2 regions of the Neobacillus pocheonensis genome follow, and region 2 is predicted to be linked to the other one. Evidence: riboswitches for the same ligand, from Rfam matches in the RefSeq annotation. Region 2 holds a riboswitch; the other holds the start of a gene.

Region 1 (4,307 bases), on a different contig from region 2:
CCAATTTCTTCTTGAATTTGAATCCAACGAGCGGTTTCACTTTTCAGAAACGCTTCATATTCAGCCTCTGAGATTTCTTTTTTACGCCAGGCCGTTCGTGTACGTTTTACTTGATCGGACTGAGGGAAGCTGCCTATTGTTGTTGTTGGATAATCTGGTAAATGCAATGCCTCTTTCTGTAAGGGTTGTCGTTCTTTAAACGTCATTGGCCGGCTAAAATGCTCTGGCTTTATTTGTAGTACAAGCTCTTTCACACGTACATTTTTCCTCGCCCCATGCTGGGCTAATGATTGGGTCGCTTTCATGCTTTGTGACACGCTCTTATTTCCTGTCCAAGCCTCGTCACGAACATAGGCTGTTAATTGTGTTAACTCCACAATTTTCTCATCGGCAAATGACAAAGCATTTGTTAAGGTGGTATCTAGACGCGTTTCCGCCTTCGACGTCACAGGGACATGCTGTAAACTACATGAAGACTGAATCCAGGCTTCTTTTACACCGCTTAATGCTAAAACAGCCTTCGTACTTGTTGCTTTTTCAGCCAAATTTGCCCGCCAAATATCACGTCCATTTATGATCCCAATTCCTAATACTTTATCGGAGGGGAAGCCGTGTTTACGAAGGGAAGCCATATTCTCTTCAGCTCCGTGGATGAAATCAAGACCAATCCCTGAGACAGGTAATTGAGATAGTTCTTCATATGCTGATAATCCTTCAAAATAGGTTTGTAACATGATTTGTGCAGCGGGTACTTCGGCTGCTAATTGTTTGTAAATTTCTTGGACTAGTTTTACATCATCTGCTGTTAAAGATAGGACTAGTGCCGGTTCTTCCACTTGAATCCACTCTGCTCCTGCTTCGACAAGCTGCTGGAATACTCTTGCATAGAGCGGTAAGAGTTTTAAGATAAACAATGCTTTGGATTTGCTATCGTATCCTTTTGCTAGTTTCACAAAAGTGAACGGACCGATAATGGTCGGCTTCGTTATAAGACCTAATTCTTCTTTAGCTTCTGTAAAATAATCTAACAAGTAGTTTTTCGTTAGTTGTAAGGATTGGCCTTCAAATTCAGGCACGATGTAGTGATAGTTAGTGTTAAACCACTTTGTCATTTCACAAGCGATTACATCTTTTGCCCCACGTGCCATGGCGTAATACGTAGTTAGATTGACTTCTTCACCTGTCCATTTATAACGATTTGGAACCAATCCAAACATGGTTGCTTGGTCAAGCATACGGTCATAAAAGGTAAAATCCCCAACGGTTAGGTATTCTAAGCCTAATGATTGCTGGCGCTTCAAATTATTCAAGCGAATTGTTTTCATCTCGGCAATAAATTGCTCCTCTGATTTCGCACTCTTCCAAAAAGATTCAACACAACGTTTCCACTCACGGTTTTCTCCAATGTACGGGTAACCAATGACTGTACTTACTAAGTTCATGCTTCATTCCTCCTTTTAAATTTACAAACTACCAAACACAAAAAAGCCATCTCCACAAAATGGAAATGGCTCTACAATCAAGTTATAGGTATGCTAATAAAAACTGCATAAACATCGCTGCTCATAACTCGTTTGTCGTACAAATGAATGTCACCACCTATTTCCTCGTAGGTATTTGGTGTGTACTAGAATTTGGCAGGTCTCCTGGCTTATCATCATGGCTCCTCACACCTTCCCATCCTTAGACAGTGGTATTTGTGATTCACTCCGATTTACAGTTGCGGGACAGCGACGGAATTACACCGTTCTTCCCTTTTAAGCCAAGCATTTGCTTGGCACCAATTCTTACACGATATGGAATTTTCAATAACTATATCATATTACTAATATGAAGTATATAATTTTCCATTCAAAAAATAAGACCAACTCACATTCTGTGAATTAGCCTTTGTGAAGTATTAACTTATCGCTGCTTTTCGGAATTCTGTCGGGGATAGACCTGTTACCTTCTTAAACACGCGGCTAAAATAGTTCGGATCCTTATACCCGACCGAATAACAGATTTCCTTTAAACTTTTTCCAGAGTCGGTCATTTCGGTTTTGGCATGCTTGATTCGAATTTCTGTCAAGTAATCGATAAATGTCATCCCAAACCGATCTTTAAATAGTTTACTAAAATAAAACGGACTCAGTTCCACATATTCCGCTGCAGATTCAAGCGTAATCGCCTCGGCATAATGCTTTTCAATATAGTCCTTTGCCTTATGCAGCATTCCCTTTGCATGATTGTTGCGCCAAGCCTGAACTTGCTGCACGACCGCAAGCAAATGCTGTTTCCCTTTTTCAAAAATAAACGTGATATCTTCTGACTCATCGATGCTGGGAGTCCGATCATAGTTGATACCAAGATCATGAAGCATTCGAGAAATGAGAATAAACAATTCATCAAAAGATTTTTTTACCATTTGAACCTTTAAATCTTTATTCGCTTCCAGCTTGGTCACAAACGAATCAAAAATGAACAGCACCTGATTGATATCGCCTTGGCGAACGGTATCTAACAACTTTTTTTCAATCTCAAGATACACGGATTCTGAAGGTATTTCAAATGCATCTCCTTGCTTGTCGCAAAATGAATACTTACGGTTAGCCGTTTTAGCAAGCTGTTCCATTGCCAGGACTGCTTCGTGATAGGATTTATTAAGCTCCTGGGCATGGGCGTGGGGGTGACCGATTCCAATCCGTAATTCTCCTGGAAAGCTTTCTTTTTTGAAAAAACTTATCAAATTTTCACAGATTAATTGAGCATTCGTTTTGAAATGGAGTTTTTCCGATGTCAGGAATAACACCGGCACTTGCGTGTCCATTATCGGTCCAATCATGATTTCATGCTTTTTCACGACAGATTTAAGGGTTTCCTTCAGCCATTTATACCAGTTTTGCTTTTCACTCGCAGTGAATTCAGAATTACTTGCTGCCTGCAGAGAAAACAGCATCACATGGCCCGAAGTGATTTCTACACCTAACAGTTGGCCCCATTCGTCAAAGGTAATATCCTGCACCTGGTTTATTAATAGCGAAGATACCCACTCTTTTTGGGCAATCGAAACGGCTCGGTTCAAGTTTTCCCGCAAGTTGTGCTGTTCTTCTGTTTGTTTTCGCTCTAAATGGATTTCATCGGCTACACGCTTAAGACCTTCCAGAATATCCTGCTTGCTGCTCGGCTTTAAGATGTACTCCTTCACTCCCTGCTGCATCACTTCTTTGGCATATTCAAACGTATTAAAGGCCGAAACCATGATGAAGCGGATGCCTGCATCGAATTTTCTGATTTCCTTAACAGCTTGGACGCCGTCGATTCCAGGCATTTTGATATCCATAAAAATGATGTCCGGCCGCAGCTCCCCGGCCATTTCGATCGCCTTTCTCCCATTGGGGGCCTCGCCAATGACCTGAATGTCTTCAAAAGAGTTTTTTAAAATTTTGGCAACCGCTTTTCTCTCAAGAACCTCATCATCCACTATAAGTACTTTCAACAAGCTCGCTTCCCCCTTTGGCCGCGACAGGTATTGTCAGTCTAAAATTTGTTCCTTTTTTCAATTCTGATTCAATTTCAACAATGTCTTTTTGCTGGTAAAAGAGCTGCAGTCTTCTAATCACATTTTTTACACCAATCCCGTTGGAATGGCCTTTAGATTTTTCACGTTCAATTCCCTCTTCGGAGATGGCGCCATCCGCGTATTGAAGCAATTTGTTTTTTGTGGCAGTGTCCATCCCTTCGCCATTATCTATGACTTCCACATGAATCCGGTCCTGCTTACGGAAGATATTTAAGCGGATTTCCGCATTTTCCTCATATTCCTCTACTCCATGAATAAAAGCGTTTTCAATGAGCGGCTGGATCGTTAAACTTGGAATCTCAATATCTAAACAATCATCCTCAATATCAGTGATAAATTGAATCCGCTCTCCGAATCTCGTTGTTTGGATAAAAAAGTATTCCTTTACAATCCTGACCTCATCTCTAAGCGTAGCCGCTTTATCTAAATCGCTCAGATTATACCGAAGTAATGCTGCAACGGCCTCAATCAATCTCGAGGTGTGTTCCGCTTCCTCCAGATAGGCCATTTTTGAAACCGTATTCAATGTATTGAACAGAAAATGGGGATTGATTTGGTTTTGCAAACTTTTCAATTCCATTTCTTTTAAAAGCTTATCCAGTTCTCCCTTTTGTTTGATTTCCGTAACGAGTTGCCTAAGGTTTGCACGCATTTGGTTAAATGTTTCTGTTAATGGCTTCAGCTCGTCTTTTGTTGTGATTTTGATATCCTCACCAGATAGGTTCCCTTTTGAAATCTGCTTCGC
Region 2 (4,307 bases):
ATATTCTTGAAGCCGCTTTCCACCGATGACAATCTCACCTTTTTGGATTGGCAAAATTCCACTCAGCATTTTTAAAAGGGTCGTTTTCCCACTTCCATTAGGGCCTAGTACTCCGAACAACTCCCCTTTCTTCACTTCAAAAGAAATGTCCTTCAGAACTGCTTCTCCAGTGTATCCACCAGAAAGCTGATGAACTGTTAGCATTTATTCACCACTTCTTTCCATTCTTTTTCTATGTAACAAGATCATTGCAAACCCTGGTGCTCCAATTAACGCAGTTATCACTCCTATAGGTAATTCGCTAGGGGATATGATTGTTCGTGAAATCAGGTCAGCGAGAATTAAAAATGCACTTCCGGTTAGGATGGAAAGTGGGAGTAGAAACTTATGGTCAGGTCCCCATAACAATCTAGTTAAATGTGGGATTACGAGGCCTACAAAACCTATCGTCCCAGATACAGCAACCGCTGATCCTGTTAGAATCGAACCGGCAGTCAGAATAACCAGCTTTCTCTTCTGAACATTAACCCCTAAATGCTGTGCTCTTTCCTCTCCAAAAGACATAGCATTTAATTCTTTGGCATTCATCATTAGGATTGCCGACCCAAGAATGAAAAACGGCAGGATGATTTTTATGTAAGCCCAGCCCCTCATCGAAACACTACCTAGAAGCCAGCCGATGATTTGTCTTAATTCATCGCCCGTCAGCGCAATCATTAAAGAAATGAGCGCTCCTAAAAATGAGCTAAAAATGATTCCCGTTAAAATAATCGTTTCTACTCGCATAGAGGGTTCCATTTTACGGGCGAATGTAAGGACTAATATTATGGTAAAAAAGGAGAATAGGATACTAAGGACTGGCAAAGTAAAGAAACCAATTAAAGGTATGGATAAGTGAAAGAATAATGTCATTACTGCGCCCAACGATGCCCCTGATGATACACCTAATGTATAAGGGTCCGCTAATGGATTTTTTAGCAATCCTTGAAAGGCTGCTCCTGCAATCGCAAGAGCAGCTCCAACTAGACCAGATAAGATGACTCTGGGTAAACGAATATTGAAGACTATACTAGTAAACATCGGATCAATTTCCATATGTAAACCTGTCAGCTTAACCGTGATTATTTTCGCAATGGTTAAAATCGGCACCGAAACAGATCCAATGGAGATGCCTAACAAAATCGAGATTAGAAGGAAAACTCCTGACACACAAAAGGCAAAATACTTATTATTTAAAAATTTCCGGATAGATAGCCTTTGCAAGTTCCTCTACTCCTTCAACTATCCTTGGACCTGAGCGGGTCACACGGTCCGAATCGACTTCGATTACTTGCTTGTTTTTAATTGCATTGACACTTTCCCAGCCTTTTCGGCTTAATACCTGATCTGAGGCATTTTTCACATAGTATCCATATGTAGTAATAATCGTATCTGGATTTCGTTTAATCATCGCTTCCTGATCAATTTTAATCCAGCCTTCTTGATCATTTACGATATTTTCTGCATGAATCGTACTAAGCATATCATTCATAAATGTATTGTTCCCAGGTGAATAAATTTCCGGTGCTGGTGAAACTTCAACAAGGACTTTTTTCTTTTCTTTAATTTTCTCTGCTTTTGCTTTGATTTCGGCCAATTTATCCTTCATGCCTTTAATCATTTCATCCGCTTTCTTTTTCTCGCCAGAAGCAATTCCGATCATTTCAATGGAATCATACACCTGTTCAAAATTTTGGGCATCATTGACAACTACCACCTGGATTCCAGCATCTTTCAATTGTTTAATCCCATCCTGGGAATTATGGGCTGTCGAAGCATGGGCTAGAACTAAATCTGGCTGTAGGGAGATAATTTTTTCTAAATTAATTTCCTGTCCGCCAATTTTCTCCTTTTTTGTGGCTTCTTCTGGGTAATTGTCGAAGTCAGAAACACCGACCACTTCTTTACCAAGACCTAAAGCAAAAGCAATTTCCGTATTACTTGGCATTAATGAGACAATCTTTTCGGGTTTCTTTTCGATAATAACTTTATTTTTTAATGCATCTGTTACGGTTACTGGAAATGCGACTTCCTCTGATTTCTTCACTACATCCGTTTTGTTTTCCTCTTTGCCCTGTTCCTTCTGTTCAGCACAGCCAGCTAGAACCCCTAACGATAATAATATTACGACCAAAATCGAATACAGTTTTTTCATATTCATTCCCCTTAAACTTATTATAATGAATTCTTTTAACAAAAAATAACTTTCGCTTACGCCTAAGCTTTGCTTCCTCTGATACACAAAAAAACATCCCCAGTCATTGAGGATGTTGGTATGATTAGTATAATTACTTCCATTAAGTAACAGAGACTAGTCGTCCACACCTCCCTATCCTCGTAGGTTTATTGGCGTATGAAAAGATAGGCAGGTTTCCTGGCTCATGGTTCAAGCGCTCCCTATGTCTTCCCATCGATTGACAGTGACTTTCTATAGGTTGCTCCCATTTACAGTGGCGGGACCGCGTTGGCTTTTAACCAACTTCCCTTTTAAGTTATCATCTTAAAAAAAGATTGTAACACCTAAATTTATGAATATTTTTTGTTAGTTATGATTATAAGGAAAGATTAATAAAATGTATATGTTTTTTTGCAATAACTTTAATTAATCACCATGAAAATGGTAATTTATGCTTCAATTGTTCTGCATAAATTAGCCATCTCAATAGCTCCAGCAGCCGCTTCCCAGCCTTTATTGCCAGCCTTTGTACCAGCTCGTTCAATAGCTTGTTCAATCGAATCGGTTGTTAATACGCCAAAAATAACTGGAATGCCGCTATCTAAAGTTATACGCGAAACACCCTTTGCCACTTCATTACAAACATAGTCAAAATGTGGAGTAGAACCGCGAATAACGGTACCTAGTGTGATAACCGCATCATATTTTTTGCTTGCCGCCATTTTTTTAGCAATTAACGGAATCTCGAATGCTCCTGGGACCCAAGCTACGTCTACATCAGATTCGCTGACACCATGACGTTTTAATGCATCTTGTGCTCCACTTAATAATTTACTGGTAATAAACTCATTAAACCGTCCGACAACGATTCCAATTTTCAATCCTGATCCGACTAAATTTCCTTCAAACATATGTCCCATGCTAATTCCTCCAATGATTTATTTTTATTTCTGCTCTTTAAAAATGAAAAAGATGCCCCAGTTTATCATGCTTTGTTTTTAAATACTGAGCATTTTCTTTTCTCATTTCCATTTGCAGTGGAACTCTTTCAACAACCTCAAGGTCATAACCTTTTAGCCCTTTTATTTTACGGGGGTTATTCGTTAACAGCTTCATTTTTCTAATTCCGAGATCTCTTAAAATTTGTGCCCCGATGCCATATTCACGTAAATCAGCGTCAAAGCCTAGTTTTTCATTTGCCTCAACTGTATCATAGCCTTCTTCTTGAAGTTTATAGGCTTTAAGTTTATTAAGTAAGCCAATTCCTCGGCCTTCCTGACGCATGTACAAAAGAACCCCATTTCCAGCTTGTTCAATTTGACTTAATGCCGCATGCAACTGTGGTCCGCAGTCACAGCGGTAGGATCCGAAAACATCCCCAGTCAAGCACTCTGAATGCACTCGAACTAGGACAGGTTTTTCAGGGTCAATTTGACCCTTGACTAACGCAATATGCTCTCTATGATCGATGACATTTGTGTAACCGACCGCCCTAAAGTCACCATATTCCGTAGGCAAACTAATTTCAACTTCACGGTTAATTAGATTATCTTTTTTGTTTCGGTATTCAATTAAGTCTTTGATTGTAATCATTTTCACGTTAAGTTGATCGGCAATTTTCCGAAGCTGCGGCACGCGCGCCATCGTTCCGTCCTCATTCATAATTTCGCAAATGACTCCGGCCGGTTTTGCGCCGCAAAGTCTCGCAAGATCAACTGCCGCTTCTGTATGGCCTGTTCTCCTGAGGACTCCGCCCTTTTTAGCGATGAGTGGAAAAATATGTCCCGGCCGTTTAAAATCAGCAGGTTTTGATTCTGGATCCAGCATACTAAGGACAGTTGCTGAACGCTCAAATGCCGAAATACCAGTAGTTGAAAATTTGTGATCAACGCTTACCGTAAAGGCGGTGCCATGTGGGTCCGTGTTTTTTGAAACCATCGGAAATAACTCTAGCTTTTGCGCTATCTCTTCTTCGATTGGAACGCAGATGAGTCCTCTACCATGAGTAGCCATAAGATTAATGACGTCCGGTGTTGCGTATTCAGCGAGAGAAATAAAATCCCCTTCATTTTCCCGATCCTCGTCATCACAA

The links. A riboswitch is a leader RNA that binds a small molecule or an ion and turns the genes downstream of it on or off. The one in region 2 is predicted to bind cobalamin.
Region 1: another riboswitch for cobalamin. It lies ahead of metE (5-methyltetrahydropteroyltriglutamate--homocysteine S-methyltransferase); the one in region 2 lies ahead of ABES02_RS24770 (ABC transporter substrate-binding protein).

Annotation. Positions count from the first base shown of each region.
Region 1 is NZ_JBCNAD010000018.1:36,825-41,131, forward strand. Features, by position in the region: gene metE (5-methyltetrahydropteroyltriglutamate--homocysteine S-methyltransferase) at 1-1,442, opposite strand, end outside; cobalamin riboswitch at 1,620-1,800, opposite strand; gene ABES02_RS08855 (response regulator) at 1,901-3,481, opposite strand; gene ABES02_RS08860 (sensor histidine kinase) at 3,456-4,307, opposite strand, start outside.
Region 2 is NZ_JBCNAD010000048.1:26,427-30,733, forward strand. Features, by position in the region: gene ABES02_RS24760 (adenosylcobinamide amidohydrolase) at 1-204, opposite strand, end outside; gene ABES02_RS24765 (FecCD family ABC transporter permease) at 205-1,263, opposite strand; gene ABES02_RS24770 (ABC transporter substrate-binding protein) at 1,229-2,194, opposite strand; cobalamin riboswitch at 2,387-2,578, opposite strand; gene ribH (6,7-dimethyl-8-ribityllumazine synthase) at 2,665-3,135, opposite strand; gene ABES02_RS24780 (bifunctional 3,4-dihydroxy-2-butanone-4-phosphate synthase/GTP cyclohydrolase II) at 3,173-4,307, opposite strand, start outside.